4 regions of the Cedecea sp. B1(4) genome follow, and region 2 is predicted to be linked to each of the others. Evidence: riboswitches for the same ligand, from Rfam matches in the RefSeq annotation. Region 2 holds a riboswitch; each other region holds the start of a gene.
What was found. Region 2 has a riboswitch for thiamine pyrophosphate ahead of thiB (thiamine ABC transporter substrate binding subunit). Riboswitches for the same ligand answer to the same signal wherever they lie in the genome.

Region 1 (7,746 bases), on a different contig from region 2:
ACATTTGCCCCGTTACCGGCTTTGTCCCCGCCAGGAGAAACGCTGCCTGGCAAATGTCTGGCGGGGCGCCGCCCGACTAAACGGCTGATTAACTTAAATCGTGCAGTCCTTTATCCAGCGCGGCACTCAGCATCATTTCTTCGAAGTTCACCGCCAGCCCGCCACGCTGCGGGGTGCAGCACATCACGCCTACTCTGCATGCGTCGAATCCGGGGAAATGCGCCAGTCTCAGCAACGGCCAGCTTTTGCCGTCAACGGAATACTGCAGCCGCAGGCTGTCACCTTTTCGGGTCAGGCGCATCCAGAACAGATTTGCCTGACCGGGAAATACACCGGTTGCCCAATCGGAATGGCCCTGCGTCAACACGCTGCCAATGGTGGGGGCGTTGTCGTTAAACTCGATGCCCGCTTTTAGCCAGTGGGATTCATCCCCCAGCAGCATGATACCGGCCTGGTCGTAGAGTGCGCTAAATTCAGCTTTGACCTTCACCTGGAAGGTAAAATCCTCCTGCACGTTGCAGCCATAAAAATGGCCGGAGAAACGCTCAAACCCGTACCATGTTTTGCGCCAGAAGTCGGTTTGTTCATCGGTGACAACTGTCAGCCCGCCGTCGCCTTCTTGCCAGACTTTTGGCTCATTAATCCAGTAAAAATCCGGGTTCATAGCATGACCTTTTCCCTGTTTTATTTAGCGCCAGCCCAGCTCCGGTGCAACGTGCTTCAGAATAGATTCGATCAGGTGCGCGTTATAATCCACGCCCAGCTGGTTTGGCACGGTTAACAGCAGCGTGTCGGCTTCGGCAATCGCCTCATCCTGCGCCAGTTGCTTAATGAGCAGCTCCGGTTCAGCGGCATAGCTGCGGCCGAAAATGGCCCGGGTTTGTGGCTCGATGTAGCCAACCTGATCGCCTTCTTTGCCGCTGCCGCCGAAGTAGTTGCGGTCGCGCTGGTCCATTAACGCGAAGATGCTGCGGCTGACGGAAACGCGCGGCTCACGCCTATGGCCCGCTTCTTTCCACGCGGCCCGATAAGCGCGGATTTGCTTCGCCTGCTGGATATGAAACGGCTCGCCGGATTCATCGGTTTTCAGCGTGGAGCTTTGCAGGTTCATCCCTAACTTCGCGGCCCACGCCGAAGTCGCATTGGAGCTCGCCCCCCACCAGATTCGCTCCCGCAGCCCGGCAGAAAACGGCTCCAGACGCAGCAGACCCGGTGGATTAGGAAACATTGGCTGCGGGTTCGGCTCGGCAAAACCATCCCCTTTCAGCGCCTCAAGAAAAACCTCGGTATGACGGCGCGCCATATCGGCTTCGGTTTCTCCTTCCCCTGGCACATAGCCAAAATAGCGCCAGCCGTCGATCACCTGCTCCGGCGAGCCACGGCTGATCCCAAGCTGCAGTCGGCCCCCGGCAATCAAGTCCGCGGCTCCCGCGTCCTCCACCATATAGAGCGGGTTTTCATAGCGCATGTCGATCACGCCGGTACCGATTTCAATACGTTTGGTTTTTGCCCCGATGGCCGCCAGCAGTGGGAAAGGCGAGCTTAACTGGCGAGCAAAATGGTGCACGCGGAAGTAAGCGCCGTCAGCGCCAAGCTCTTCGGCGGCAACGGCCAGGTCGATGGACTGCAGCAGCGTATCCGCCGCAGAGCGCGTGCCGGACTGGGCGGCAGGCGACCAGTGGCCAAACGAGAGAAAGCCAATCTTTTTCATCGGATATCATCCTTAGACTCGTAGGTAACCGGCCTACAGTGACAAAATTCCCGCCCCGAGTGCCAGCAAAATATTGCGATACCGCACTAAACGGATCGTCGCTTTCAGCAAGGTCAGACACAGCGCCCGGCGATTGTAATCAAAAAGTAAATGTCGTATAACAGGCACCTCCGAGGGGTGTCCTGTATGGGCTGAGATGGCGTAAGCCGAACCCTTTGAACCTGATCTGGGTCATGCCAGCGAAGGGACGGTCGGCAATCACAGCTCTGTTATTGTCTGTTCATACCTCTGCGCGCCCGGATCTCCACTTACCCAGGAGGTCCCATGTACACCCCACTTTTCGAAAACGGTCTTTACGGACGACTGCGCGAGCAGGCCGGCCAGCACTGGCAGGATTACGTCGATCACCCTTTTTTGCAGCAGCTTGCTGTCGGCACGCTGCCTGAAGCCGCATTCAAGCGCTATCTGACCCAGGATTATCTTTTCCTGATTCATTTTGCCCGCGCCTACGCCCTGCTGGTCAGCAAGCTTCGCACGCTGCCGGAAATGCGCACCGCGACCGCATCGCTGAATGCCATTGTCTCCGAGCTGCCGCTCCACGTGGCTTACTGTCGAAGTTGGGGCCTGGACGAAGCGCAAATAGTGGCCGAGGCGGAAGCGCCAGAAACCATGAATTACACCCGTTACGTGCTGGATATTGGCCATTCAGGCGACGCGCTCGATCTGCTGGCTGCCCTGTTGCCCTGCGTGGCCGGATATGCAGAAATCGGCCTTGGCCTGCTGCATAGCCCCGACACGGTGATGGCAGGCAATCCCTACGCGAACTGGATCCGTAACTATGGCGATGAAGGCTACCTCACCGGCGTGCAAGCCGCTGTGCAGTTGCTCGAAAACGTAGGCCACCAGCGTGGCGCGGAAAGCCGTTTCTCAGAGCTATCACAGATTTTTACCACCGCGACGCAGCTTGAATCCGCGTTCTGGCAGATGGGGCTGAATGCCTCATGACCGACAGCGCGACTTCGCCGGGCATTCAGGTGCGCGATCTCAGCCTGCGCTTTGGCCAGCAGACCATTTTTGAGCGGCTGAATTTTGATATTCCCGGCAGCAGCTTCGTTGCCCTGCTGGGCGCGAGCGGGGCGGGTAAAACCAGCCTGCTAAAAATTATCGCCGGGCTGGCGCGGGCCTGTGGCGGAAGCGTGACCTGCAGCGACGGCCTGCCGGTTGCCGGGCGTATCGCCTGGATGGGGCAGAAAGATTTGCTCTACCCGTGGCTCAGCATTGAGCAGAACGTGGCCCTCGGAGCTCGCCTGCGTGGTGACGCGGTCGACAGGCAATGGACGGAACATTTGATTGAGCAGGTCGGGCTGGCTGGCTATGCCAAAGCCCTGCCAGCTTCGCTATCGGGCGGGATGAGGCAACGTGCCGCCATCGCCAGAACGCTTTACGAAAAGCGCCCGATAGTGCTGATGGATGAGCCGTTTTCGGCGCTGGATGCCATCACCCGCACGGCCATTCAGGACCTGGCGGCCAGGCTGCTGGCAAAAAATACCGTGCTGCTGATCACTCACGATCCGATGGAAGCCTGTCGGCTCAGCCATCGCCTGCTGGTGCTCTCCCGCTGGCCTGCGGGCATCGACGATACGCATGTTATTGCCGGGCAGCCGCCCCGCGCGCCGGACGATGTAGATCTACTCCAAAGCCAGGCCGGGCTGCTGCAACAGTTGATCAGGGCCGCCGAATGAAGCTGACTTCAGACACCCATGCTACACGCCTGCGCCGTGGGCTGACCGTCTTTGCCGGGCTGCTGCTACTTTGGTATCTGCTTACCCTCGGCAATATTCCCGCCTTTCTTTTGCCCTCTCCCGCTTCGGTGGCACTGGCGTTATGGGATGGCCGCGATTATCTCGCCTGGCACACGCTGGTCACCGCCTCAGAGATTATCAGCGGGCTAATTCTGGGCGTGCTCCTCGGTGCGGGCCTGGCGCTGGGCATGATGTTTTCCCCCCGCCTCCAGCGCTGGCTGATGCCACTGGTACTCACCAGTCAGGCAATCCCTGTGTTTGCCCTCGCACCCCTGCTGGTGCTGTGGTTCGGCTTTGGCATGAGCGCCAAAGTGGCGATGGCGGTGCTGGTGATTTTCTTCCCGGTGGTGTCGTCGTTCTTTGACGGATTGCGCCGAGTGAATAACGACTATCTGGATTTGGCCCGCACGATGGGGGCTTCACGCTGGGCGCAGCTGAGGCACGTTCGGCTGATGGCGGCGCTGCCTGCTTTTGGCTCGGGGCTGCGCATGGCCGCCGCCGTCGCCCCCATCGGGGCAATTATTGGCGAATGGGTGGGCTCTGCCGAAGGGCTGGGCTACGTCATGCTAAACGCCAACGCCCGCATGCAAACCGACGTCTGCTTTGCCGCGCTGTTTATTTTAGTCCTGATGACCGTTCTGCTTTGGCTGGCGGTCGATGCCCTGCTGAGGCGGCTGATTGTCTGGTCGCCTGAAAACAACGAATAACCGCCTTAATTAAGGAATTAAGAAGATGAAAAAAACGCTGTGTGGCCTGCTGCTCACCGCCGCCTTTGCCGCTCAGGCCTCCGCCGCTGAAAAGCTGACCCTGGTGCTGGACTGGTACATTAACCCCGATCACGCGCCCATTATGGTGGCTGAACAAATTGGCGCTTTTAAGGCCGAAGGGCTGGACGTGAAGATCATCCCGCCATCCGACCCGGCGTTGCCGCCGCGCCTGGTTGCCGCCGGGCAGGCCGATCTGGCCATTACCTACCAGCCACAGCTGCATTTCTTTGCCGATCAGGGGCTGCCGCTGGTGCGCGTCGGGACGCTGATTAACACCCCGCTGAATACGGTGATGACGCTGGATCAGAACATCAAATCACCAGCGGATCTTAAAGGCAAAAAAATCGGCTATTCCGTCAGCGGTATCGAGCAGGCGACGCTTGCCACCATGCTTGAGCATGAGCACGTCAAACCGGAAGAGATGAAGCTCATCAACGTCAACTTCCAGCTCACCAGCGCCCTGCTGGCGGGCCAGGTGGATGCGGTGATCGGCGGCTACCGCAATATCGAAGCGCTCGAGCTGAAGCTTCAGGGTAAACCCCCGGTGGTGTTTAACGTCGAGGACTACGGCGTCCCGGCCTACGATGAGCTGATTTTTGTGGCGAATCGTAAAACGGCGAATGAACCGAAGATCAAAAAATTCTTCGCCGCGCTGAAAAAAGGCAACGAGTACCTGCAGACGCATCCGCAGGAAACCTGGCAGGCCTTTGCCAAAGCCCACGCAGAACTGAATACCGAGCTGAATAAGCAGGCCTGGCAGGCAAGCCTACCGCTGTTTGCTACCGACCCGGCTAAACTCGACCGCGCCCGCTACCAGGCCTACGAACAGTTTCTGTTTGATAACAAGCTGATCAAGAAAATCACCCCGGTGGATGACTACGCCGTAGAGCTGCACTAAGCCAGGTTGCCCGGTTGCCTGCCAACGGGCAGCCGGGCCTCAGTCAGTCGAACCAGGCATCAATCGGATCGTAATACCGTGCCCAGGCTTTAGGCCCTTCTGCCATTTCGGCATCGGTAAGTAAGGCATACTGCAGCTTCTCGCGCAGACTCGCCTCGTCCATATCAATGCCGATGAAAACAATCTCCTGGCGCGCATCGCCAATACCGTCTTCCCAGTGCTTTAAAATGTGCCTGAGGCTTTCGGCATCCTGCGGCCACTGCTCACGGGGGATGCTAGCCCACCACATCCCTGCCAGTCCCTGGCGCATCACACCGCCCGCGTGGGACCAGGATCCGGCATGCTGAGGGCGACTCGCTAGCCAGAAAAAGCCTTTGGAGCGAATAACGCCTTTAAGCCCGCCGTCGGTCACCATCTGGAAACGTGCCGGATGGAAGGGGCGCCGGGCACGAAAAACAAAATTACGAATACCGTATTCTTCGGTTTCCGGCGTATGTTCGCCGCGCAGTTCTTTTAGCCAGCCCGGCGCCTGAGCGGCGGCATCAAAGTCAAACAGCCCGGTATCCAGAACCTGATCAAGGCTAACCTGGCTAAACGCCGAAGTGATGATTTTTGCGCGTGGGTTAAGGGAATGCAGCACGGACATCAGGCGGCGTTTCTCTGCGTCGTCGATAAGATCCGTTTTGTTGAGTACAAGAACGTCGCAAAATTCTATCTGGTCAATCAGCAGGTCAACCACGGTGCGTTCGTCCTCCTCACCCATGGACTCGCCGCGAGACTGAATGCTGTCGTAAGATTCATAATCCCGAAGGAAGTTAAAACCGTCCACCACCGTCACCATGGTGTCGAGCCGGGCGATATCGGACAGGCTTTCACCCTTATCGTCCACAAAGGTGAACGTTTCCGCCACGGGCAGCGGTTCGGAAATACCGGTAGATTCGATGACCAGGTTATCAAAACGCCCTTCCCGGGCAAGCTGGCTGATTTCCACCAGCAGATCTTCACGCAGCGTGCAGCAAATACAGCCGTTGCTCATCTCCACCAGCTTTTCATCGGTGCGCGTCAGGCTTGAACCGCCCTCACGCACCAGCGCAGCGTCAATATTCACCTCGGACATATCGTTGACGATCACCGCCACCCGCCGCCCTTCCCGGTTATTTAAAATATGATTCAGCAAAGTGGTTTTTCCGGCACCCAAAAAACCGGACAGCACGGTAACGGGCAGTTTCTTTGGCCGATTGTCGGCCTGTGTTAACGATGACATTGCAACTCCTTACTGACTGCGCAGCCATTATTGATATGTTATAACATAACAACAATAAGCGACATTGTCATGCCGGAGATAAAAACCGTGCGTAGAAATGAAAAAAGCCAGCTAACGCTGGCTTTGAGAAGGAAAGCTGAATTACTGCAGGCGGAACACCCGGACCAGGTCACGCAGCTGCTTCGCCTGGTCATTCAGAGATGCCGCGGCGGCAACCGACTCTTCCACCAGCGCGGAGTTTTGCTGGGTGGTGGAATCAATCATGCCAATGGCGCTGTTGATCTGGGAAATGCCGTCGGTTTGCTCCTGGCTGGCCTGCTTGATCTCCCCGAGGATGGTGTTCATTTCCTGCACGTTTTCGATCATACCGGCAATCTGGGCATTCGCTTTTTCCACCAGCCCCATGCCCTCGCGAGTCTGGGTGGTTGAGTTCTCAATCAGGCTTCTGATCTCGCTCGCAGATGAAGCACTTTTTTGCGCCAGCTGGCGAACTTCCCCGGCAACCACGGCAAAACCACGGCCATGCTCCCCGGCACGAGCCGCTTCCACCGCCGCATTCAGCGCCAGAATGTTAGTCTGGAACGCGATGGAGTCGATGAGGTTAATGATGTCCGACATACGGTTGGAGGTTTCATTAATCACGCGCATTTTGCTGGTGACCTGAGACATCATCTGGCCGTTGTTTTTCACCACCGTTGCGGCTTCGGAAGAAAGCTTGGTTGCCTCGTTGGTGTGGTCAAAGGTGTTTTTCACCGTGGAGGTGATCTGCTCCATGGAAGCCGCCGTTTCCTCTACGGAGCTGGCCTGCTCTTCGGTGCGAGCCGCAAGATCCTGGTTCCCGGCGACAATTTGCGCGGCGGCAGAAGAGATAGTTTCCGATCCCTGCTGAACCTGATGGACAATCTCTTGCAGGCGGACTTTCATGCTCATCAGCGCCTGCAGCAGTTCGCCTGTTTCATCTTTATGGGTAACCGTGATGCTGCCCGTAAGGTCGCCTTCAGCAATCGCCCCGGCAAATTCAACGGCGCGAACCAGCGGACGAGTAATGGAACGCACCACAAACATACCGATGAGGCTGCCCAGCGCGATACTCAGCAAAGTCAGAAGCACAGTGACCAGCCGGTTAGAACGATAATCCTTGTCTACCTGTTGCCCCGCAGAAGTCATTTTTTGGTTCTGGATGGCAATAAGTTCCTGCACTTTGTCTTTGTATTTTTCCTGCACCTGAATGGTGGTAGCCATCATTTCCTGCAGGGCGGCGGCGCGATCGTTATGCTGCACCGCCTGTAAAATACGGAAACGTG
Region 2 (7,746 bases):
GCCAGCTGTTGCTCCCGGCATAGCTCGTCGAGCAGCTGTAGCATTTCTTTGCGCAGCGCCGGATCGAGCGCTGAGAAAGGTTCGTCCAGCAATAAAACGGGCTGCTGACGAACCAGGCAGCGAGCCAGGGCGACGCGCTGCCGCTGGCCGCCGGAAAGCTGAGACGGCAGACGGTCCAGCATGTCAGTTAACCCCACGCGTTCCGTTATTTCCCGCAGTCGCTGCTTCTGGGCTTCATCAAGTTTCATTCCCGGATGCATGCCCAGGGCGATATTTTGCCGGACGGTCAAATGGCTAAACAGATTATTTTCCTGGAAAAGCATGGAAACCGGGCGAGCTGAAGGCGGTGTCAGGGTGTGATCCACGCCGTCGATGACGATGTTGCCGCTGGCAGGCTGCAGGAACCCGGCGACCAGGCTCAGTAACGTACTTTTCCCCGCCCCGCTTGGCCCCAGGATGGCGATTCGTTCCCCCGCCGCAACCTTCAGGGAAAAGCGCATGGGTAACTGCTGGTACAGCCAGGTTACATCAGTCAGAGTTAGCATCTTGCCCCGGAAGTTTTTCAATCAAGGTAAACAGCATAAAACAAAGCAGCAGTAGAAGTAGCGCTGTGACTGCGCCTTCCTGGCTGCGGTAAGAGCCGATCTGCTGATACAGCCAGAAGGGCAGCGTGCGGAAGTCTTCATTGCCGAACAGCGCCACCACGCCGAAATCGCCAATCGACAGGACGCAGGCAAATGCCAGCGCCTGGGCTATTGGGCGTTTCAGCGCTTTTAACTCAATAAATCGCAGGCGATTAAAGCCGCTGATATTTAGCGACTGGCAAAGCTGAGAGTAGCGTTCCGCCACATCTCGCATGGGGTTTTCGAGCACCTTTAAGGCGTAAGGAATCGCCATCAGCGCATTGGTAAAAATAACAATGCCGTCGGCGGATTGCGGCAGGCCCACGGTATTGTTTAACAGCAAGAAGAAGCCGGTGGCGAGGACGATGCCCGGCATGGCCAGAATCAACATGCCGCTAAGTTCAATGGCCTGCCCGGCGAAGCGTTGGTTACGCAGCCGAAGTTCACGCGAACTCCAAAGCAGCATCAGCGTCAGCGTCACGCTGACAAGCCCGGCGGCAATGGCAATTCTCAGTGAAGTCCAGAGCGCGTTCCAGAGCGCTGGCTGCCGTAGCACGCTGCCCATGCTGCCGTTAACCCCATCGACCACCACCGCTAGCAGCGGTGGGAGCAGCAGCAGCAGGGCGAGCATGATAAGCAGGCCATCGCTAAGTTTTCGGCGCAGAGAATCCTGTGGATCGCGCCAGCCCTGAAGCTGGCTGACGCCGACGGGAATCGCCTTGCTTAACTTCTGACTCAACAACACCAGGCCAAGGCAACACGTCATTTGCAGCAGAGCCAGCAATGCCGCTTTGGTGGGATCGTAGTCGTAGCTTAATGCCTGAAAGATGGCCAGCTCGATGGTGGTTGCCTGTGGGCCGCCGCCCAGAGAAAGCACGGTGGCGAAGCTCGCGAAGCAAAGCATAAAAATCAGGGCGCCAACCGGGAGTATCTGGCGGCGCAGCCAGGGCCACTCGACGAAACGGAAGAAATGCCAGCCCTGCATCCCCAACTGTGCCGCCAGCTGACGTTGTTCCGAAGGGATATTGTTCAGCGCCTGCAGCAAAAGGCGGGTCGCCATCGGCATATTAAAGAAGACGTGCGCCAGCAGAATGCCCTGTAGGCCATAAGGGGAAAAGCGCCATTCAAAGCCCAGCCAGGCGCAGAGCGTTGCCAGCCAGCCTTCTCGCCCATAAACGGAAAGAATACCGAAAACGGCGACCAGCACCGGCAGCACCAGCGTCATGGCGCACAGCCTCAGCAGCGCCAGTCGGCCAGGAAAGCGGCGGCGGTAAAGCGCGCGGGCTAAAAAGATTGCCGGGAAAACGGAAAGTGCGGCGGAAAGGAAGGCCTGCCAGAATGAAAAGCGCAGGACGTGCCAAAGATAGTCGTCCTGTAAGATGGCAAAGACATCCACCTGCGGAGCGTTAAGCCACAGCGCCAGAAAAGCCGCCAGGGCTACCGCCACGACCAGCGTTGCGGCAAAGAGCCCTGGATACAGCCAGCCTGGTATTAGCGGCTGACGGCGCGTTGCCATTCATTGATCCATTCTGCGCGCTGGGTGGCCACCTGCTGAGGGGGAAATTCCAGCGTGGTTTGCGGCTTCACCAGGCTGTCGAAGCCAGCAGGTAATGCCACGTTGGTCACCGGATACATCCAGTTGCCGGTAGCAATGGTGTTCTGGAAACCTGGCGTGGTGATGAATTTGATAAATTTCTCGGCGAGTTCAGGCTGTTTACTGTTCGCCAATCGGCCCGCAACTTCAACCTGCAGGTAATGTCCTTCGCTAAAGTCCGCGGCGGCGTAGTTGTCTTTCTTCTCTTCGATGATGTGGTAGGCCGGGGAGGTGGTGTAGCTGAGTACCAGGTCGGCTTCCCCTTTCAGGAACAAGCCGTAAGCTTCGCTCCAGCCTTTGGTGACGGTGACGGTTTTTTTCGCCAGCTTTTGCCAGGCTTCCGGGGCTTTATTGCCGTACACTTTTTGCATCCACAGCAGCAGGCCAAGCCCTGGGGTGCTGGTGCGCGGATCTTCGTAAATGACCTTCCATTTTTGATCGCTTTCAACCAGCTCTTTCAGGCTTTTTGGCGGGTTTTTTAACTTGTTCTTGTCGTATACGAAAGCAAAGTAGCCGTAATCGTAAGGCACGAAGGTGCTGTTCCTCCAGCCGCCTGGCACCTGAAGGACGCCGCGTTCAATATTAGAAGGCGCAAACAGTTTGGTTTGCGTGGCGGCCTCTACCAGGTTGTTGTCCAGCCCCAGCACGACATCCGCTTTGCTGTTCTTGCCTTCCATGCGCACGCGGTTCAGCAGAGAAACGCCGTCTTCCAGCGCCACAAATTTCAGCTCGCAGTTACAGTCGGCCTCAAAGGCTTTTTTCACCGCCGGGCCAGGGCCCCAGTCGGCGGCGAACGAGTCGTAGGTGTAAACGGTTAATACAGGTTTAGCGAAAACGGGCATGGCGGCCAGCGCCAGCAGCGGCAGAAATTTTTTGAACACTTTGCACCTCAGTAAAAGGGGGCAAAGGAATTGAGTTGAGTGTCTCAAATCCCTTCGCCGGCGTTATCCGGATCAGGTTCGACGGGTATTATCTCAGCGCGGACAAACTGTCCTGGCACCCCGTTGAGCAGGGAGGATTCTACTGATTTCCTTTGGGTTACGGAAGTCATGTTACGAAAGCGTTATGGCCCCGGTGGGGCAAACCAGGCTGACTTGAAATCAAACCAGCCTAGCGTGTTCATCCTCACCCCGCGCATACTGCGCTGGCCTTCAATGCGCAACCAGTGGTGAATCAATGGGATAACGTCATTGCGCTCCAGCATTTGCTTGCACCACTCAGGCAGGGCCAGCGTTTTGCTGTGCCAGCGACGGGCATCGCCCTGCCAGTCGCCAGGGATGCATTTTTGAATCAGCGGGACTTCGTAAAGCTGGGCAAACAGAGAGTATTCCAGCGGCATGGTGAAGTTCACGCTGTTCAGCCAGATGTCGCTTTCGGCCTCGCCCTGATGCCACTCAGCATAGTCTATCTCCTGCACAACCAGCTTCACGCCCTGCTCTGCGAGTAATTCGGTCATGATGCTACTGATCACCCGGTGCTCTACGTGGTCGCGGTAGTAGGTAAGCGTTATGCTCTCCAGGCCGGCAGGTTTAGGGAGCAACGGTCCGGGCCTCGAATGGTGCCAGCGGGGGAGCAAACCATAAGCCGGGAACCAGTACTGCTGATACTGCTCGGTAGCGCGGTAGATAAGGTTAACCGGGGAGAGAATATGCCCAATCCACTGGCGCACGCTTTCGTCAACGCCAAGGCTGGATCGGCTGTCGAACAGCAGATAGTAGCAGCCTTCTTCCGGGCGGCTTTCGACGGCTTTTTCGCTGTCCGGCATGCCCTGGAGCTGCACGCCGCAGCTGGACTCCTCGCCAACTTCCGGCAGTACCCAAAAGTTGACCTCGTCAATGAGCGCCCGGAAGCCAAAGTAATCATCAAAGGCGTGGATCTTCAGCTGGTTGCGGTTGTTCCGTGCCACGGAATAGGGGCCCGTGCCGATGGGCTGGCTGGCGAAATTCGTCATCGTTGTCCATTCGCGCGGCAGGATCATGGCGTTCACGCTGCCCAACAGCCACGGCAGCCAGTCATCCGGCTGACTAAGGTGGATATCCAGTGTCCAGATAGTCGGCGAGGTGATTTGCGTGATATGGGCAAAAAGCGGCAGAGCGTTGATGCGCTGCAGGGAAGAGATGATATCGAGCATGTCCAGCTCGCGACCGTGGTGGAAATGGATGCCTGGGCGCAGGAAGAAGCGCCAGCGTAAAGGGGATATTTGCTGCCAATGGTGAGCAATATCCGCTTCGAGTTCCCCATTTTCCTCATTTATTCGCGTCAGGCCGCTAAAAATCTGGCGAGCGATGTGGGTTTCAGAGCGGCGCAGCGCCGAGCCGGGCAGCAGATTTAGCAGCGGGCGATAGTAAAGGACACGCAGAATATGTCGGCCCTGGCGAAAACTACGGCCAAGATGAGAAATCAGCATCTGGCGGACCGCAGCTTTGTCGCCGACGATTTGAACCAGCTGATCGATGCGATCCTGCTCCAGTAGGTCTTCCGCCCGCTGCTGCTGAAGCGCCAGCCCGGTATAGAGGAAAGTGAGCTGTGAGCGCTTGCCTCGTCCGGCTTCCGCCTGCCAGCTTAGCCAGCCCTTTTCCTGCATCGCATTAAGCAGCGTACGCATATGGCGGCGGGAACAGCTCAGCAAATCTGCTAAATCATTGAGCGTGGTTTCCTGAGGTTTGCCTTCGCAGCATTGCCACAGGCGGATGAATTGTTGTTGCAGGCGTGACGAAGACATAAAAGAGGAACTCCTGGCGGAAACTCATCAATTTAACTCTCCCTATATTACGTCAATAATGATTCCCGATGAAGCGAGGAGGTGTTTATGAAGCGGTCATCACCTGCGAAGTTTTTCCAACAGTACTTTGCCGCAACACAGTTTGTTTGCTCTGGATGGCTGGCTCGCCTGACGGTGGAGCAAAGACTAAGGATGCTCGAAGACTTGATGCAGTGGGAGGTTACAACCCCGATGCCCGAGAACGCCAACGCGCCGACTCATGTGTGACTGAGTATTGGTGCTTTTCACCGGCCAGCAGCTGTTTACTGCTGGCTTTTTTCGTTTAATCTTTATGCATTTAACAAATACCTCTGAAGACATCTCCTTTTAAGGACATTCCATGCTCTGGTTTTTGACCCGCGCACGCCGTTTTAACCCTGTTTACGCTGCCTTCATGGCCGTCTCTTTTATGATTGGCGTGGCCGGGGCGCTGCAGGCTCCGACGCTTAGCCTGTTTTTAACTCGAGAAGTCGTAGTGAGGCCGTTTTGGGTCGGCCTGTTTTACACCGTTAACGCGATTGCCGGGATTGGCGTCAGTTTGCTGTTGGCCAAAAGGTCGGACAGTCGGGGCGACCGGCGAAAACTGATTATGGTTTGCTGCGCGATGGCGGTGGCAAACTGCGTTCTGTTTGCCTTTAATCGTCATTATCTGACGCTGATTACGCTTGGCGTGATGTTTGCCTCAATAGCCAATACCGCCATGCCGCAGATTTTTGCCCTGGCGCGTGAATACGCCGACCGTTCCGCTCGCGAAGTGGTGATGTTCAGCTCGATCATGCGGGCGCAGCTTTCTCTGGCGTGGGTTATCGGGCCGCCACTCTCTTTTATGCTGGCGCTGAAATATGGCTTTACCACGATGTTTCTTATCGCTGCCGGGATATTCGTTATTTCACTGGCGCTAATTATTTTCGCGCTGCCGTCCGTGCCGAGAGTTGAGCAGCCCGAAGAGGTGGCAATAACGCAGGTCAGCGGCTGGAAAGACAGTAACGTGCGGATGCTGTTTATCGCTTCGATGCTGATGTGGACCTGCAACACCATGTACATCATCGATATGCCGCTGTGGATAAGCCAGGATCTTGGGCTGCCGGATGAGCTGGCGGGGTTATTAATGGGCACGGCGGCAGGGATTGAGATCCCCGCGATGATCCTCGCCGGCTACTACGTGAAGCGCTTTGGAAAACGTAACATGATGGTGGCGGCGGTTGGTGCGGGCGTGCTGTTTTATGTTGGGCTGATCCTGTTCCACTCGAAAACGGCATTGGTGATCTTACAGCTGTTTAATGCGGTGTTTATCGGGATCATTGCGGGGATAGGCATGCTGTGGTTCCAGGATTTGATGCCGGGAAGGCCGGGTTCTGCGACGACGTTATTCACCAACAGTATTTCAACGGGCGTGATTCTGGCTGGGATACTGCAGGGCGCGCTGGCGGAAGGTTTTGGTCACTATTCTGTTTACTGGCTGATGGCGGTGCTGGCGGTGGTCGCGCTGTTCCTGACTAGCCGGGTTAAGAACGTTTAAAATTTTCCCCTCTCATGAGCGAGAGGGGAAAATGAATTACCGCATAAATGCTGGCAGTTTTTGCTCGTAGCCAGAAATAGCGGCTTCGTGCTGTAGCGTCAGGCCGATGCTGTCCAGGCCGTTCAACATGCAGTGACGGCGGAAGCTATCCAGCTCGAACGAATAGCTTTTCTCACCCGCCTGAACCGTCTGGGCTTCAAGGTCGACGACAAACTTAATGCCAGGCTGGGCATCGACCAGCTTGAACAGCTCATCAACCTGCTCATCGCTCAAGATAACCGGCAACAGCTGGTTGTTAAACGAGTTGCCATAGAAGATGTCCGCAAAGCTTGGCGCGATGACCACTTTGAAACCGTAGTCGGTTAATGCCCACGGGGCGTGCTCGCGGGAAGAGCCGCAGCCGAAGTTTTCACGCGCCAGCAAAATAGAGGCGCCTTTAAATTCCGGGTAGTTCAGCACGAACTCCGGGTTAGGCACTTGCCCGGCATCGTCCAGAAAACGCCAGTCGTTAAACAGGTGGGCGCCAAAACCGGTGCGGGTGACCTTCTGCAAAAACTGCTTCGGGATAATGGCATCGGTATCGACGTTCGCCGCGTCCAGCGGAACGACCAGGCCGGTATGTTGGATAAATTTCTCTGCCATGGTAGTTCCCCTTATTTCAATGTACGAATATCGGCAAAATGACCGGAAACAGCGGCTGCGGCTGCCATCGCCGGGCTGACCAGATGAGTACGCCCGCCACGGCCCTGGCGACCTTCGAAATTACGGTTGCTGGTGGAGGCGCAACGCTCGCCCGGATTCAGACGGTCGTTGTTCATGGCCAGGCACATGGAACACCCAGGCAAACGCCACTCAAAACCGGCTTCAATGAAGATCTTATCCAGCCCTTCAGACTCGGCCTGAGCTTTAACCGGACCTGAGCCTGGCACAACCATGGCCAAAACTCCTGGTGCGACTTTGCGACCTTTGGCGACTTCAGCTGCTGCGCGCAGGTCTTCAATACGCGAGTTGGTGCAGGAACCGATAAAGACTTTATCGATAGCCACTTCGGTCAAGGGAATACCCGGTTGCAGGCCCATATAGGCCAGCGCTTTTTCTGCCGAGGCACGTTCTACCGGATCGCTGAAAGACTCCGGAGCAGGAATATTATCGGTGACGGAAATCACCTGGCCTGGGTTGGTTCCCCAGGTCACTTGTGGGGCAATGTCGGCGGCGTCTAAGGTGACGATGGCGTCAAATTTAGCGCCTT
Region 3 (7,746 bases), on a different contig from region 2:
CTGTACGCCAATCTGGGCTTCCAGCCCTTTAATCAAATCGCTGATCACCGACTGGGCGCGGTACATCTTGCGGGCGGCCGCAGAGAAGCTGCCTTCGTCGACGGCGGCAATAAACGTGCGAAGTTGGTCCAGCGAAATACCGTCCAGCATTGTGGTTCCTGCCTGGCAGTGAAGGGGTGAAGCGCAATATAGCCCTTCGGCATGGGTTTGTCATTGGCGATGATGTATCGGGAATGACGATGGATTGCATCGAAATATAACGGCTATTCGGGTGAGAAAGGCGGTGGCATAGTGGCTGCCATGTTCAGCGAATCTTAAAGATTGAGCACACCTATGTTAACGGCTCTAAAAAAACTCTTAACGCGCTTATCCACTAAACCAGGCTCCATTTCAGAGGCTAAAACGATGTCGACTATCCTGCATATTGATACCAGTGTTCTGGGCGGTTATTCCGTCAGCCGCCAGCTTTCGGCGGAGATTGTTGCCCGCCAGAAAACGCTGCACCCCGGTGCCACCGTGATTTACCGCGACCTGGTGCAGTCCCCGGCTCAGCACCTGTCCGACAAGCACATTGCCGCTTTCCAGGGCGCGGAAGTGACCGACGCTGAGCTGGGTGCAGATCTCGCGGCCGGTGGGGCGTTTATTGACGACCTGTTCGCCGCAGACGTGATTGTCATTGGCGTGCCGATGTACAACTTTTCTATTCCATCCCAGCTTAAGGCGTGGATCGACCGCGTTTGTGTGGCTGGACGCACCTTCCAGTACGGCGCCAACGGCCCGGAAGGCCTGCTGCCAAAAGGCAAAAAAGTGTTTATCGCGTCTTCTCGCGGCGGCCAGTACACCGGCGACAGCCCGGCGGCATTCCTGGAACATCAGGAGTCCTATTTGAAAGCGGTACTGGGCTTCATTGGCCTGACCGATGTGACCATTATTCGCGCAGAAAACCTGAGCCGTGGCGACGAAGCGAAAAGCGCCGCACTCGCCGATGCGAAAAACCAGATTGCGTCACTGGCCTGATTACGGATAACGGATAACGAGCCCTGGCTATTACTGCAAAGGCTCGTTTATTTCGCGGAGGTGAACTAAAACGCCCGCCAGATAAGCACGGCAATCCCGCCAAACAGGATCCATTTCACGATGTAATACACCGTTTTATTCCAGCTTTTTAACTTCTTGCCGACGATACGAATCTGATAGATGTAGCGGAAAGCGCGGTTGATCCCACCGATGCGGTCGTTTTCATCGTTAGGTGCCGACGCGGCGCTCATCAGGTTGCGCCCCAGCCAGTGGTTAACCGCCTGAGCCCAGCGGTAGCGCATCGGTCTTTCCACGTCGCAGAACAGAATCAGGCGATTTTCGCCGCTGGTATTTTCCGCGTAGTGAATATAGGTTTCATCGAACAGCACGCCTTCACCGTCCCGCCAGCTATAGCGCTTCCCGTCCACTTCAATAAAGCAGCGATCGTCATTCGGGGTCGCAAGCCCCAGGTGAAAACGCAGCGAACCGGCGTAGGGATCCCGGTGCCTCGGCAGGCGGCTGCCGTCGGGCAGGGTGGCGAACATCGCAGCTTTGATGGAAGGAATGGTGCGCAGTAGTTCGGTGGTTTTCGGGCACAGTATGCTGGCCGACGGGTGGGCGTTTTCATACCATTTCAGGTAAAAGCGCTTCCAGCCTGTTTTAAAGAAGGAGTTGAAACCGGCGTCGTTAAATTTATCCGCGGCTTTTATCTGCTCCATTTGTTGCAGATGCATACCTTCGTCGCGAATCACTTCCCAGTTTTCCCGCAGCGTTGTCAGCTCGGGAAAGGTTTCCGGCGTCAAATAGGGCGTATTTGGCACCCTGGAGAAAAGATACATAAAACCGTTAAGCGGGGCGGTAAACGTGGAATGGTCCGACAGCTGCCGCCAGAAACGAAAGCGAATCTTGCCGCGGTAATGTACATAGACCACTGAAATAATAATGATGAGTAAAATAATATATTTCATATTGTTATCTGACCACTGTGTTTTTTTTGCTCATTCCCTGCCGGGCCAAAGCCCCGACTGCCAAAAATGCGCCTTTGAAAAGACGCTGAAATAGAGCTTAGCAGTGGTTTTAGCGAAGTAAATGTTGCCTGGGAAAACTTACCAGCCTACAGATAACCCCGCGCCGTAACCCACGTTGTTTTCTGTATCGTCACTGACGGTGGCTTTCACAACAACAGCATTTCCGATACGTGTAGAGGCGCCCACGGCTAAAGCATTTTCACCTTCATAGCCGCCAATCCCTGCCCCTATAGCCACGGTTTGATTATTCATCACCTGCGGTATATTGCTCATTGCCATCGCGCCAGAGATACCCGCGTTGGCCTCTTTTTGATTATTGTTAACTTCGTCTTTTAATGCAGAAAATGCATTATTTAATTTGTCTATCGATTGGCTGTTGGCCTGAATCAGGCGGGTATTATTTTCTGCATGTTCCGTATTTAAAGAAATATTGTTAGCGTTAGTGGATACGCGTGCCTGCGTTACCGTATCAAGTTTCGTTTCGGTGGTCGTCAGGACATTTGTGCCACTAATACCGTTGGTCCCATTTTTACCATCCACACCGTTTTTTACCTGAGACTGGACATATTCGATCATCGCTTTATCTTTGGCTGCCTGGCGGTCGGCATCCGTCGCCGTGCTGTCCAGGTGTGAACTCTTGTCTATTGCGGGCGATACTACCGGAGAGGTAGTCGTTGTCGTTGATGGGGTAAGCGTGCTGGCGACGATAGTGTGAGGGGCATCGAGATGTGGAGTAACTGGCTCTGAATGGCCGCCATCCAGATGTGGCGTAGTGGTAATCTTACCTACAAAATCGCTTGTGTAATTTGTATTATGGGCGTGGTCATAATCTCGTATAGCCTGCTGTTGTGTGGCATCCATATTTTCAAAACTGACGTTAGCTTCTTCCCACGTAATGGATTTTTTCACCATATTGTTATAGAAGTCACTCACCGTATCAGCTCTGGCAGAAGCCGAAAGCACTAAAACACCTAACACTACAGCTAATGATTGACTAACGTTAACGAATTTCATTTTTCTCTCGCCATAAATAATTAATCTAAACGCGGCAGTACGTTATTTAGCGCACTGATAACGGCGATGAACTATCCCGAAATGTGATCATTCGGTCTTTGATCTAAATCATAAGAAAATTCTTAGTTGAGAGCGTTTGAAAGCGATAAAACAGGCCGTTCACATTCCCCCTTTGTGCTGGTGCCAGGTCGCTCACACGGCTGTTACAATCGGGGCGGAAGGCTTACGTTTGAAAGTCCAGTTATGTGTGGTGTCGTGTAATGAAAAAATAGAAAAGGGCAGTTAAATTCGACGAGAGAATTTCTTCACTAAGTCGCCCTAAATGAAGTCAGTGTCAACCCAGCCGCCACCTGCAATCCGCAAAGCACCGCTTTTGCCGTTTACAAGACTTCCCGCTGGCATTACCATCCTCTGCATGGATTAATGACCTGCATTAATCGCAACATATTGCTGTAAATGACTCGGGGTGCCCTTCTTTGTGAAGGCTGAGAAATACCCGTACCACCTGATCTGGATAATGCCAGCGTAGGGAAGTCAGATGCCTGTCCGGCGTCCCTTCTTTCACGCCGGACAGGAGCCTTACCGTTATGCAACCTGACCTGCTACCCGGCGCAACCGCCGCCTCTGTTTTACACCACCTCCGTCAGCATTCGCCGCTGGTTCACTGCATGACCAATGACGTAGTGCAAACCTTTACCGCTAACGTGCTGCTGGCGCTTGGGGCTGCCCCGGCGATGGTGATTGAAGCCGAAGAAGCGGCACAATTTAGCGGGCTTGCCAGCGCGCTGCTGATCAACATTGGCACCCTGACTTCAGAACGCGCGACGGCGATGCTGGCTGCTATTCACGCCGCCAATAGCGCCGAAACGCCGTGGGCACTAGACCCGGTCGCCGTGGGTGGTTTGGCTTTCCGCACGCGCTTCGCTCGCGAAATTATTCAACTGAAACCAGCCGCCATTCGCGGTAATGCGTCTGAAATCATGGCGTTGGCAGGGGAGCAGGCCGGAGGCCGTGGCGTAGACAGCACCGATGATGCACTTTCGGCGATCCCGGCGGCGCAAAAGCTGGCGCGCGAAACCGGTGCAGTGGTTGCCGTAACCGGAGAAACTGATTACGTCACCGATGGCGAACGAACGTTTGCCGTGACCGGCGGGGGAGAACTCATGACGCGTGTGGTCGGCACCGGCTGCGCGCTTTCCGCCGTGGTTGCTGCGTGCTGTGCTTTACCGGGAGACAGGCTGGACAATGTCGCCAGCGCCTGCCGCTTTATGTCGCTTGCCGGCGAGCAGGCCATCGCCGCCAGCCGTGGGCCGGGCAGTTTTACCCCAGCCTTCCTCGACGCCCTTTATCTGCTGAATGCGGAGGGGCTGGCATGAAACGCATCAACGCATTAACTATTGCCGGAACCGATCCAAGCGGTGGGGCGGGGATCCAGGCCGATCTGAAAACTTTCTCCGCGCTCGGCGCTTACGGCACAAGCGTGATCACTGCGCTGGTGGCGCAGAATACCCGTGGCGTGCAGTCCGTTTACCGTATTGAGCCTGAGTTTGTGGCGGCGCAGTTAGATTCTGTCTTGAGCGACGTGCGAATAGACACCACAAAAATTGGCATGCTGGCAGAGGCCGATATCGTTGAAGCCGTCGCAGAGCGACTGGCGTTCTATAAGGCACCAAACGTGGTGCTGGATACGGTGATGCTGGCGAAAAGCGGCGATCCGCTGCTGGCCCCGTCGGCGGTGGAAAGCTTACGTCGGAAGCTATTGCCGCATGTCGCGCTGATCACCCCCAATCTCCCGGAAGCGGCAGCGTTGCTGGATGCGCCCCACGCGCGCAGTGAAAAAGAGATGCGCGAACAGGGTGAAGCGCTGCTGGCAATGGGCTGCGAGGCTGTGCTGATGAAAGGCGGGCACCTCGACGACGCAGAAAGCCCGGACTGGCTATTTACTCGCCACGATGTCCAGCGCTTTACCGCGCCGCGCGTGCAAACAAAAAACACCCACGGCACTGGCTGTACTTTATCTGCCGCGCTGGCTGCGCTCCGCCCCCGCCATGACGACTGGGCGCAAACCGTGGCTGCCGCAAAAATCTGGTTGTCGAAGGCGCTGGCTCAGGCGGATTCGCTAGAGGTCGGGCACGGTATCGGCCCGGTACATCATTTTCACGAATGGTGGTAACTGTCGGTTAAGAGAGAAGTTTTTAGCCAGCGTAATACCAGTGGTACTATACTGGCTTCATCTTCCCTGCCGGACAATTGCGTACCATGGAACAGGCTCATCACCAGTTAGTTGAACAGCTCAAACAGCGCTTTGCCGCCCCGGATAACGCTCCTCTATACCTCAAGTTTGTCGAAACGGTGAAAAACGCCGTGCGCGCGGGCCTGTTGCCGCAGGGCAATATCCTGCCGGGGGAACGCGATCTCAGTCAGCTTACGGGAGTGTCACGCATTACCGTGCGCAAGGCGATGCAGGCGCTGGAAGATGACGGCGTGGTGACGCGTTCGCGCGGCTACGGAACGCAAATTAATGCGACGTTTGAGTATTCGCTGAAAGAGGCCAGGGGCTTTTCGCAGCAGGTTGTGCTCCGGGGTAAAAAGCCAAATACGCTGTGGGTGAACAAACGCGTGGTGAAATGCCCGGCAGACGTGGCTGAACAGCTCGCGATCCCGGCTGAAAGCGAGGTTTTTCTGCTCAAGCGCATTCGCTACGTGGATGAAGATGCGGTGTCTATCGAAGAGTCTTACGTGCCGACCGGGCTGATTGCCGACCCGGATGAGATTGGCGTTTCGCTGTACGACTACTTCCGCAGCCAGAACATTATTCCGCAGCGCACCCGCAGCCGGGTCAGCGCCAGAATGCCGGACAGTGAATTCCAGTCACACATCAAACTGGAAACGCCGGTGCCGGTTTTGGTCATCAAACAGGTAGCGTTCGACCCGCACAACCGGCCCATCGAGTACAGCATCAGCCATTGCCGCAGCGACTTATACGTTTTCGTCTGCGAGGAGTAAGGTTTGCTCGAGCTGCGCGAGTTTTGGCGCGCAGTCCCCGCCCCGGTGGCCGACCACGTAGCTGGCTACCGCATTCCCGAGGCTGACTGCTTCTTCCAGGCTCCAGCCTGCCGCCAGGCCCGCAATTGTGCCGCCCGCGTGGCTGTCGCCCGCGCCAATGGTATCCACGACGGTAGTCGGGAAGGGCGCAGCGATCCCCATGTTATCGTCGGCCGCAAACCACGCGCCGTCCTTATCTAAACGAACGATCAGCGGGCTGCCGTAGCGGGTGAGCCATGCACGGCAAATCGCTTCAATATTTTCCGCTTCCACGCCAAGCCATTCGGCAACAATCGCCGCTTCCTGACGGTTGAGCGAAACAATCGGTTTGCAGGCCATAATCCGCGCCAGCAGCGGCTTCGGGATATCCGCGATACGCGGGCCAAAGTCGATGAATGGGGTAATTGCCCGCAGCGACTCCAGCCAGCTAACGAGCAGTTCCGCACACGGCCCGGCAAGCTGGTAGCCAGAGAGCGACAGCAGGCTATCTGGCGGGATGGTCAGGCCGTCAAGCCAGGCCTGATTCCACTGATGCTCGACGCCGCGAAACGACATAAAGGTGCGTTCGCCGTCGGGTTCGACCAGCGCCAGGCACCAGCCGTTATCTCCCGTATCGGTGTGGATCTCGCTGCGGATGTGCTGTTTTTCCAGGCTGTTGCGAATAATGTCGGCCCAGGTGCCCTGGCCAATTGGCAGCGCGTTCTGCGAGTCAATGCCGAGGCGCGAAAGCGTGATGGCGATGTTCAGCGCGCAGCCGCCAATGTTCACGCCCTGCTGATGCAGTTCGATATCGCAGCCGCGCCACGGTAGGGCGTAGGCGTCGGCGATGACGTCAATCACCGCCGAACCGAGCACGCAAACCGGGCGCTGAGCCTGCAGCTGGGGCAGTTTGCTCAGCAGTTCATTTGGCTTCATGGCTGGCCTCTCTTTGCTGGCGATAGGTCATAAAGATGCGGCTGTAGCGCGTGAAGTCGAGCTGGTTCTCTTCATCCAGCTCCTGTTTCAGCGCCGGGGCGATGCTTTCCACGCCGTTCAGCGCGCCGCAGATAGCGGTAGCCATGGCGCCGATGGTGTCGGTATCTCCGCCGAGATTGGCGCACAGGATGGCGCAGCGGTTAGGGTCGGTTTTTGCCAGTTCGACCATCGCAATCGCCGCCGGTACTGACTCAACGGTGCTGGTACCGGTGCCGACCAACTGGTAAATCTCTTCCATGGCGGATTCGGTGCCGCGCGCTTTTCTTGCCACGCTCAGCGCTAATTCCAGACGTGCCGCGAGGGACGCGCTAAATGTCGTGATGCGTTTTTCCTGCGCGTGGCGGGCGATGGATGGCAGCTCATCGCAAATTGTGGCCCAGCTTGTACCGTCAATAGCACGGGAAATGGCCCAGGCAATAACGACCGCCCCGGCAATGGCCAGATCTGATTTGTGCGTCGGGCTCGAAGCTAACGCGACCTCATCCACAAACTCATCTAGACTGGCCGTGGGCAGCAGGCAGCCAAGCGGGGAGGCACGCATCGCGGCCCCGTTGGTTACGCCGTTGTTTTCCAGCTCGCTTACTGGCGTGCCTTGTTTAATCGCATTCAGGGCTATTTTCGACGTCGGGCCGAGCACGTTTTTGTTAAACGCGTCGAACCCTTCTGC
Region 4 (7,746 bases), on a different contig from region 2:
CTGCGCGCCCGCACGAATTTGCGCATTCAGGTACAGCGTCACGCTCTGCGCCAGCTTATCCAGCAGCAGGTGCAGCGCTTTCGGGTCGGCAAACATCATTTTCTTAATCACGGTGAAGGCTTTGCTGCTGCCGCCTTCCACCATATAAGTGGCCAGCGTCCACGGGCTGCCGGAGAAGCCAATCAGCGGCACTTCGCCCTTCAGTTCACGGCGAATGGTGCGCACCGCGTTCATCACGTATGCCAGCTCGCCTTCCGGATCGGGAATCGGCAGCTTTTGAACGTCGGCCAGGCTTTGAATCGGGGAGCTAAAGCGCGGGCCTTCCCCCGCTTCAAAGTACAGCCCAAGCCCCATCGCATCCGGGATGGTCAGAATGTCCGAAAAGAGGATCGCCGCATCCAGCGCGTAACGGCGCAATGGTTGCAGAGTGACTTCGCAGGCCAACTCGGCGTTTTTGCACAGCGACATAAAGTCACCCGCCTGAGCGCGCGTCGCCTTATATTCCGGTAGATAACGCCCTGCCTGGCGCATCATCCACACCGGGGTGACATCTACCGGCAAGCGCTGCAGAGCGCGCAGGTAACGATCGTTCTTCAGTTCAGTCATGTTTACCTTTCCTTTAGCTGTATCGCCGCAGTCTATCATTCATAGTCCGCGCGACACAGGGCGACGGTATCTTCAATTAAGCGGCGCGCCACGGTGCCCGGCGGCGGTAACAGCGGCAGTTGGTCATAGCGATACCAGCCCGCATCCAGCAGTTCTTTCGGGTCAATATTGATTTCACCGCTGTGATAATCCGCCATAAATGCGGTCATCAGCGACTGCGGGAACGGCCAGGGCTGGGAAGTCACGTAGCGCAGGTTTTTCACCTGAATGCTGCTCTCTTCCATGACTTCGCGAGCCACCGCCTGCTCCAGCGTTTCGCCCACTTCGACAAACCCGGCCAGCACGGTGTAGACGCCGTTGCGGTGGCGCGTGTGCTGAGCCAGCAAGATATGATCATCCTTACGAATAGCGACAATAATGCAGGGGGCAATTTGCGGGTAATAGCGTTCCCGGCAGTGCCCGCAGAGCATTGCCCATTCGCTTTTGCTGAAGTGCATTTCATGGCCGCAGTAACCGCAATACTTATGCGAGCGATAAAACTCAGCCAGTTGAACGCCTCGTCCGGCCAGTTGGAACAGGCCCACATCGCGATCAAGGAGCTGACGCAGCGAGCCCATATCCGAGCGGCGGTTTTCACGAATCAGCCAGACGGGCTCACCTTCCCACTCACCGATATCCAGGGCACGGCTGCCTACGAGTTGAAATTCTTCCGCGCTGCCGTGAGGTAAGTCACCCTGCGGCAACCATATTTTTTGCTCATGGCTGACTATCCACCAACCATGATCTAAGTTTTGAATAACACGTTCCATAACCTGGTGCACATCCCCGTGTTCACTGATATAAACAATTAGTTTTTACTTTTTTGGGTTAGTTTGCGTTCAATCTTTTAACTCACGGAGTCTCAATCATGCTGAACCAGTTAGCCAATCTGACTGAGCGCGTTGGTGGTAGTAATGAGTTAGTTGACCATTGGCTGCAGGCCCGTAAGCACCTGCTGGTCGCCTATTACAACATGGTCGGGATCAAGCCTAACAAGGAATCGCACACCGCGCTCGACGAAAAAGCGTTAGACAATTTTTGCCACGGCCTGGTGGATTACCTCTCTTCCGGTCATTTCAGTATCTACGAGCGAATCATCAGCAACCTGGAAGGCAGCAGCCCGCTGCTAAGCGCAGCCCAGCTCTACCCTCAGTTGGAAGCCAACACCCAGCAAATCATGGACCTCTACGATTCCCATCTGGAAAACGCCATCGACCGCGACAGCTGGGTCGAGTTTCAGCAGGCGCTGTCAGAGATTGGCGAATGCCTGGAGTCCCGCTTCACCCTTGAAGATAAACTAGTCCTCCTGGCTATTGATAACAACCTCGACGGCAGCGCCAGCGATCCTGCCGGGCTGGCAAGTCCAGCTTGAGTTGTTAGCTATTAACGAGTAATTTACAACTTTCCCACCGCAAGGTGGGATCATTCTTGTCGGAGTGCCGAGTGCGTTAAGCACCGGCTGAGACCGTTAATTCGGGATCCGCGGAACCTGATCAGGTTAGAACCTGCGAAGGGAACAAGAGTAATTCTATCTTTGGGTACACCCGTTCTCGGGCGGCCCATATCCATTACTCCTTCCGTTGTCCTGACAAGCCATATCCTGACTAAACCTGGAATGTGCTATGTCTGCATCTGAAAACAAACCAGGCCGCCGCGAACAACGCGCCGCCGCCCAACACTTTATCAATACGCTTGAAGGCACCGCCTTCCCTAACTCCCGACGCATCTATCTGACCGGGTCACGTGAAGATATACGTATCCCGATGCGCGAAATCCAGCTCAGCCCAACGCTCACCGGCAGGAGCAAAGATGCCCCGCAATATCAGCCGAACGACGCGGTTCCCGTCTACGATACCTCCGGCCCCTATGGCGATCCCGACATCGCCATAAACGTGTTAAATGGGCTAAATCCCCTACGCAGCGCCTGGATTGCCGACCGGCGTGACAGCGAAGCACTGGATGAACGCAGCTCCGCTTACACAAAAGCGCGTCTTGCCGACGACGGCCTGGACGAATTACGCTTTGAAACTCGGTCCAAACCTCGCCGGGCAATAGCCGGACAGTGTGTCACCCAGTTACATTACGCCCGCAAAGGCCTTGTCACCCCAGAGATGGAATTCATCGCCATTCGCGAAAATATGGGGCGCGAGCGTATTCGTGATGCCGTCCTGCGCCACCAGCATCCCGGCGAAGGGTTTGGGGCCCGCCTGCCGGAAAACATCACGCCGGAGTTTGTCCGCGATGAAGTCGCCGCCGGGCGAGCGATTATTCCTGCCAATATCAACCACCCGGAATCAGAGCCGATGATTATCGGCCGCAATTTCCTGGTAAAGGTCAATGCCAATATCGGCAACTCGGCAGTCACGTCTTCTATTGAAGAGGAGGTGGAGAAGCTGGTGTGGGCCACTCGCTGGGGGGCAGACACGGTGATGGACCTCTCCACCGGCCGCTACATTCATGAAACGCGGGAATGGATCCTGCGCAACAGCCCGGTGCCCATCGGCACGGTGCCCATCTACCAGGCGCTGGAGAAGGCGAACGGTATCGCCGAAGACCTGAGCTGGGAGATGTTCCGCGACACGCTGCTGGAGCAGGCAGAGCAAGGCGTGGATTACTTCACCATTCACGCCGGAGTGCTGCTTCGCTACGTCCCGATGACCGCGCAGCGCCTGACTGGGATCGTGTCGCGCGGCGGATCGATTATGGCGAAGTGGTGCCTGTCCCATCATCAGGAAAACTTCCTGTATCAGAACTTCCGTGAAATCTGCGAAATTTGCGCCGCCTATGATGTTTCCCTTTCCCTGGGCGATGGCTTACGCCCCGGTTCCATTCAGGATGCCAACGACGAAGCACAGTTTGCCGAACTGCATACGCTGGGCGAGTTGACCAAAATTGCCTGGGAGTACGACGTCCAGGTGATGATTGAAGGCCCGGGGCATGTGCCGATGCAGATGATTCGCCGCAACATGACCGAAGAACTGGAGCATTGTCACGAAGCGCCTTTCTATACCCTTGGCCCGCTCACAACCGATATCGCACCGGGCTATGACCACTTCACCTCCGGCATTGGTGCCGCCATGATGGGCTGGTTTGGCTGCGCGATGCTTTGCTACGTCACCCCGAAGGAGCACCTCGGCCTGCCGAACAAAGAGGATGTTAAGCAGGGACTAATTACCTACAAAATTGCCGCTCACGCCGCGGACCTGGCCAAAGGGCATCCCGGCGCACAAATACGCGACAACGCGATGTCCAAAGCACGCTTTGAATTCCGCTGGGAAGATCAATTCAACCTGGCGCTCGACCCGTTCACCGCCCGCGCTTACCACGATGAAACGTTGCCGCAGGAATCCGGCAAAGTCGCGCATTTCTGTTCCATGTGCGGCCCTAAGTTTTGCTCCATGAAAATCACCCAGGAAGTGCGCGATTACGCCGCAAAACAGGCGAGAGATGCTGGCATGGAAGATATGTCCCAGCACTTTCGCGCCCGGGGCGGCGAAATTTATCTCAGACAAGAGGAAGCATAATGTCCAGACTCACTTTCCCTGCCACCTCCCGCCGACTGGGCCTTTATCCGGTCGTCGACAGCGTGGAATGGATCGAACGTCTCCTCGGGGCAGGCGTCAAGACCATCCAGCTCCGCATTAAAGACAAACGCGATGCCGACGTTGAAGCCGACGTCATCGCAGCCATTGCGCTGGGCGAACGCTACAACGCTCGCTTGTTCATTAACGATTACTGGCGACTGGCCATCAAACACGGTGCCTACGGCGTACACCTCGGCCAGGAAGATATGGATGTCGCCAACCTGGCGGCGATAAGCGAAGCCGGACTGCGTCTGGGGCTTTCAACCCACGACAACATGGAAATGGATCGCGCCTTAAGCGCAAACCCGTCCTACATCGCGCTGGGCCATGTCTTCCCTACCCAAACTAAGCAGATGCCCTCTTCCCCTCAAGGGCTGAATAAGCTGGCAGAACATATTCAGACGCTGGGTGATTACTCCACCGTTGCCATCGGCGGAATAAGCATCGATCGCGTACCTGCCGTCTTAGCCACCGGCGTGGGCAGCGTCGCCGTCGTCAGCGCCATTACGCAGGCACCCGACTGGCGCATCGCCACGGCGAAGCTACTCGACCTGGCAGGCACTGGCGATGAATGACGCGGATTTTATGCGCTATAGCCGCCAGCTACTGCTGGAAGACGTGGCGATTGAAGGGCAGGAAAAACTGCTGTCCAGCACGGCGCTGGTCGTCGGTCTGGGCGGCTTAGGTTCACCTGCCGCGCTGTATCTCGCCGCCGCTGGCGTAGGCAAGCTTATCGTAGCGGACGATGACAGGGTGCATATCAGCAATCTCCAGCGCCAGATCCTGTTCACCTCAGAAGATATTGAGCGCCCGAAATCTTCCGCAGCCCACCAGCATCTGCAGCGCCTGAACCCAGGAGTGAAAATTGTTCCGCTGGCAGAAAGGCTAACGGGGGCTTCGCTGACAGAAGCCGTGCGCGAGGCCGACGTGGTGCTGGACTGCAGCGACAATATGGCAACCCGCCAGGCGGTAAACGCCGCCTGCGTGGCCGGGAATACGCCACTTATCACCGCCAGCGCCGTCGGTTTTGGCGGCCAGATGATGGTCCTGACACCGCCCTGGGAACATGGCTGCTACCGCTGCGTCTGGCCTGACGAGAGTGAACCCGAACGCAACTGCCGCACCTCCGGCGTCATCGGCCCGGTCGTGGGCGTGATGGGTACTCTTCAGGCGCTGGAGGCCATTAAATTACTTACCGGCATGACGCCTGCTGCTGGCGCTTTGCGCCTGTTTGACGCCCGGCAACATAGCTGGCGCACTCTGGCGATGCAAAAATCAGCCACCTGCCCGGTCTGCGGAGGTCGCGATGCGCATTCAGTTTAACGATGAATATCTGGAATGTACGGCCGGTCTGACGCTCGCAGCCCTTCTGGCCCAGCTTGATCAGGGCAAAGTTGGCGCAGCACTGGCCGTTAATCAAACTATCATCCCGCGTGAACAGTGGAGCAATTATCTGCTGCGCGAGGGCGATACCATTCTGCTGTTTCAGGCAATTGCCGGGGGCTGACATGTTACAGATTGCCGATAAAACCTTTTCCTCCCGCCTGTTCACCGGCACCGGAAAATTCTCCTCCAGCCAGATGATGATCGACGCGATTCGCGCTTCTGGCTCACAGCTTGTCACCATGGCGATGAAACGCGTGGATTTACGTGGCCATCGTGATGACATTCTTCAGCCACTGCAGCAGGCGGGCGTGCATCTGCTGCCCAATACTTCCGGGGCGAAAACGGCAGAAGAAGCTATTTTTGCAGCACAGCTTGCCCGCGAAGCGCTGGGAACGAACTGGGTTAAGCTGGAAATTCATCCTGACGCCCGCTATTTACTCCCGGACCCGATTGAAACGCTGAAGGCCGCCGACGCTTTGGTCAAACAGGGATTTGTGGTGCTGCCGTACTGCGGCGCCGATCCTGTGCTCTGCAAACGTCTGGAGGAAGCTGGCTGTGCGGCCGTGATGCCGCTCGGCGCGCCCATCGGCTCAAATCAGGGTCTGCAAACCCGCGCGCTGCTGGAAATCATCATTGAGCAATCCCGCGTGCCTGTTGTTGTCGATGCGGGGATCGGTGCACCAAGCCATGCAGCCGAAGCGTTAGAAATGGGGGCTTCTGCCGTGCTGGTCAATACCGCCATAGCGGTCGCCCGTGACCCGGTACAAATGGCGCAGGCGTTTCGTCTGGCCGTGGAAGCCGGAAGCCTTGCGGCACAGGCCGGGTTAGGCTCTCGCCACCAGCAGGCTCAGGCCACCAGCCCGCTGACCAGTTTCCTGCAGTTTAGCGAGGAGAATGCCTGATGGCAGAAACCTTTACCGACCGCTGGCGTCAGCTGGACTGGGACGATATCTCCCTCAAAATTAACGGTAAAACGGCGGCAGATGTCGAACACGCGATTAACGCCCCCCGCCTGACGCGAGAAGACTTGATGGCTTTGCTTTCCCCTGCCGCCAGTCGTTACCTGGAGCCTCTTGCTCAGCGGGCGCAGCAGCTTACGCGTCAGCGCTTCGGCAACACGGTCAGTTTTTACGTGCCGCTCTATCTCTCTAACCTGTGCGCCAACGACTGTACTTACTGCGGCTTTTCCATGAGCAACAAGCTTAAGCGCAAAACGCTGGATGAAGCGGAGATTGAGCGGGAATGCGCGGCTATCCGTGCGCTGGGGTTCGAACACCTTTTGCTGGTGACCGGCGAGCACCAGTCCAAAGTCGGCATGGATTATTTCCGCCAGCATCTGCCGGCTATCCGCAGCCGCTTTAGTTCACTGCACATGGAAGTCCAGCCGCTGGACGAGCATGAGTATGCCGAACTCAAAACCCTCGGGCTTGATGGCGTGATGGTGTACCAAGAAACCTATCACCCGGCGACCTACGCCCAGCACCACCTGAAAGGCAACAAGCAGGATTTCTTCTGGCGGCTGGAAACGCCCGACAGGCTGGGCCGTGCGGGTATCGATAAAATCGGCCTTGGCGCGTTGATTGGGCTGTCGGGCAGCTGGCGTACCGACTGTTTTATGGTGGCCGAACACCTGCTTTGGCTACAGCAGCGCTACTGGCAAAGCCGATATTCTGTCTCCTTCCCGCGCCTGCGCCCGTGCACCGGCGGCGTAGAACCAGCCTCCATCATGACTGAGCAGCAGTTGGTGCAGACGATCTGTGCGTTCCGCCTGCTTGCGCCGGACGTGGAATTGTCGCTTTCTACCCGAGAATCACCGTGGTTCCGCGACCACGTGATCCCATTGGCGATTAACAACGTCAGCGCGTTTTCGAAAACACAGCCCGGCGGCTATGCCGATAATCACCCGGAACTTGAGCAGTTTGCCCCACACGATGGCAGAACGCCTCAGGAAGTTGCTGCCGTGCTCCGTCAGTCAGGTTTGCAGCCGGTCTGGAAGGACTGGGATCACTTTCTGGGAAGAAACGCGCAGTCCTGATGTAACACACGGCAAGGGGATGGATAAGTTTCGGTGTTTACCGAAAGAACGTCGATCGGTCGTTGTCGCTTCTCTGCCGTTCAAATACTGTCCTCC

Region 1: it holds a riboswitch for thiamine pyrophosphate, as region 2 does, so the genes downstream of both, tenA (thiaminase II) here and thiB (thiamine ABC transporter substrate binding subunit) in region 2, are expected to answer to the same signal.
Region 3: it holds a riboswitch for thiamine pyrophosphate, as region 2 does, so the genes downstream of both, thiM (hydroxyethylthiazole kinase) here and thiB (thiamine ABC transporter substrate binding subunit) in region 2, are expected to answer to the same signal.
Region 4: it holds a riboswitch for thiamine pyrophosphate, as region 2 does, so the genes downstream of both, thiC (phosphomethylpyrimidine synthase ThiC) here and thiB (thiamine ABC transporter substrate binding subunit) in region 2, are expected to answer to the same signal.

Annotation. Positions count from the first base shown of each region.
Region 1 covers NZ_JCAHMZ010000002.1:63,434-71,179, reverse strand. The annotation lists gene ACR6JA_RS03735 (DUF1349 domain-containing protein) at 89-664, opposite strand; gene ACR6JA_RS03730 (LLM class flavin-dependent oxidoreductase) at 689-1,711, opposite strand; TPP riboswitch at 1,875-1,976, shown strand; gene tenA (thiaminase II) at 2,036-2,716, shown strand; gene ACR6JA_RS03720 (ABC transporter ATP-binding protein) at 2,713-3,453, shown strand; gene ACR6JA_RS03715 (ABC transporter permease) at 3,450-4,220, shown strand; gene ACR6JA_RS03710 (ABC transporter substrate-binding protein) at 4,246-5,178, shown strand; gene zigA (zinc metallochaperone GTPase ZigA) at 5,222-6,442, opposite strand; gene ACR6JA_RS03700 (methyl-accepting chemotaxis protein) at 6,584-7,746, opposite strand, start outside.
Region 2 covers NZ_JCAHMZ010000003.1:331,730-339,475, forward strand. The annotation lists gene thiQ (thiamine ABC transporter ATP-binding protein ThiQ) at 1-545, opposite strand, end outside; gene thiP (thiamine/thiamine pyrophosphate ABC transporter permease ThiP) at 529-2,139, opposite strand; gene thiB (thiamine ABC transporter substrate binding subunit) at 2,115-3,098, opposite strand; TPP riboswitch at 3,130-3,231, opposite strand; gene sgrR (HTH-type transcriptional regulator SgrR) at 3,281-4,939, opposite strand; gene sgrT (glucose uptake inhibitor SgrT) at 5,027-5,206, shown strand; gene ACR6JA_RS09085 (sugar efflux transporter) at 5,319-6,497, shown strand; gene leuD (3-isopropylmalate dehydratase small subunit) at 6,534-7,139, opposite strand; gene leuC (3-isopropylmalate dehydratase large subunit) at 7,151-7,746, opposite strand, start outside.
Region 3 covers NZ_JCAHMZ010000004.1:546,956-554,701, forward strand. The annotation lists gene ACR6JA_RS12140 (LysR family transcriptional regulator) at 1-150, opposite strand, end outside; gene ACR6JA_RS12145 (FMN-dependent NADH-azoreductase) at 406-1,017, shown strand; gene lpxO (lipid A hydroxylase LpxO) at 1,083-1,985, opposite strand; gene ACR6JA_RS12155 (YadA C-terminal domain-containing protein) at 2,124-3,059, opposite strand; TPP riboswitch at 3,512-3,608, shown strand; gene thiM (hydroxyethylthiazole kinase) at 3,647-4,435, shown strand; gene thiD (bifunctional hydroxymethylpyrimidine kinase/phosphomethylpyrimidine kinase) at 4,432-5,232, shown strand; gene ACR6JA_RS12170 (GntR family transcriptional regulator) at 5,319-6,065, shown strand; gene ACR6JA_RS12175 (PfkB family carbohydrate kinase) at 6,039-7,019, opposite strand; gene ACR6JA_RS12180 (ADP-ribosylglycohydrolase family protein) at 7,006-7,746, opposite strand, start outside.
Region 4 covers NZ_JCAHMZ010000005.1:6,320-14,065, forward strand. The annotation lists gene hemE (uroporphyrinogen decarboxylase) at 1-606, opposite strand, end outside; gene nudC (NAD(+) diphosphatase) at 642-1,415, opposite strand; gene ACR6JA_RS12540 (Rsd/AlgQ family anti-sigma factor) at 1,514-2,017, shown strand; TPP riboswitch at 2,068-2,178, shown strand; gene thiC (phosphomethylpyrimidine synthase ThiC) at 2,268-4,169, shown strand; gene thiE (thiamine phosphate synthase) at 4,169-4,804, shown strand; gene ACR6JA_RS12555 (HesA/MoeB/ThiF family protein) at 4,797-5,552, shown strand; gene thiS (sulfur carrier protein ThiS) at 5,536-5,736, shown strand; gene thiG (thiazole synthase) at 5,738-6,517, shown strand; gene thiH (2-iminoacetate synthase ThiH) at 6,517-7,650, shown strand.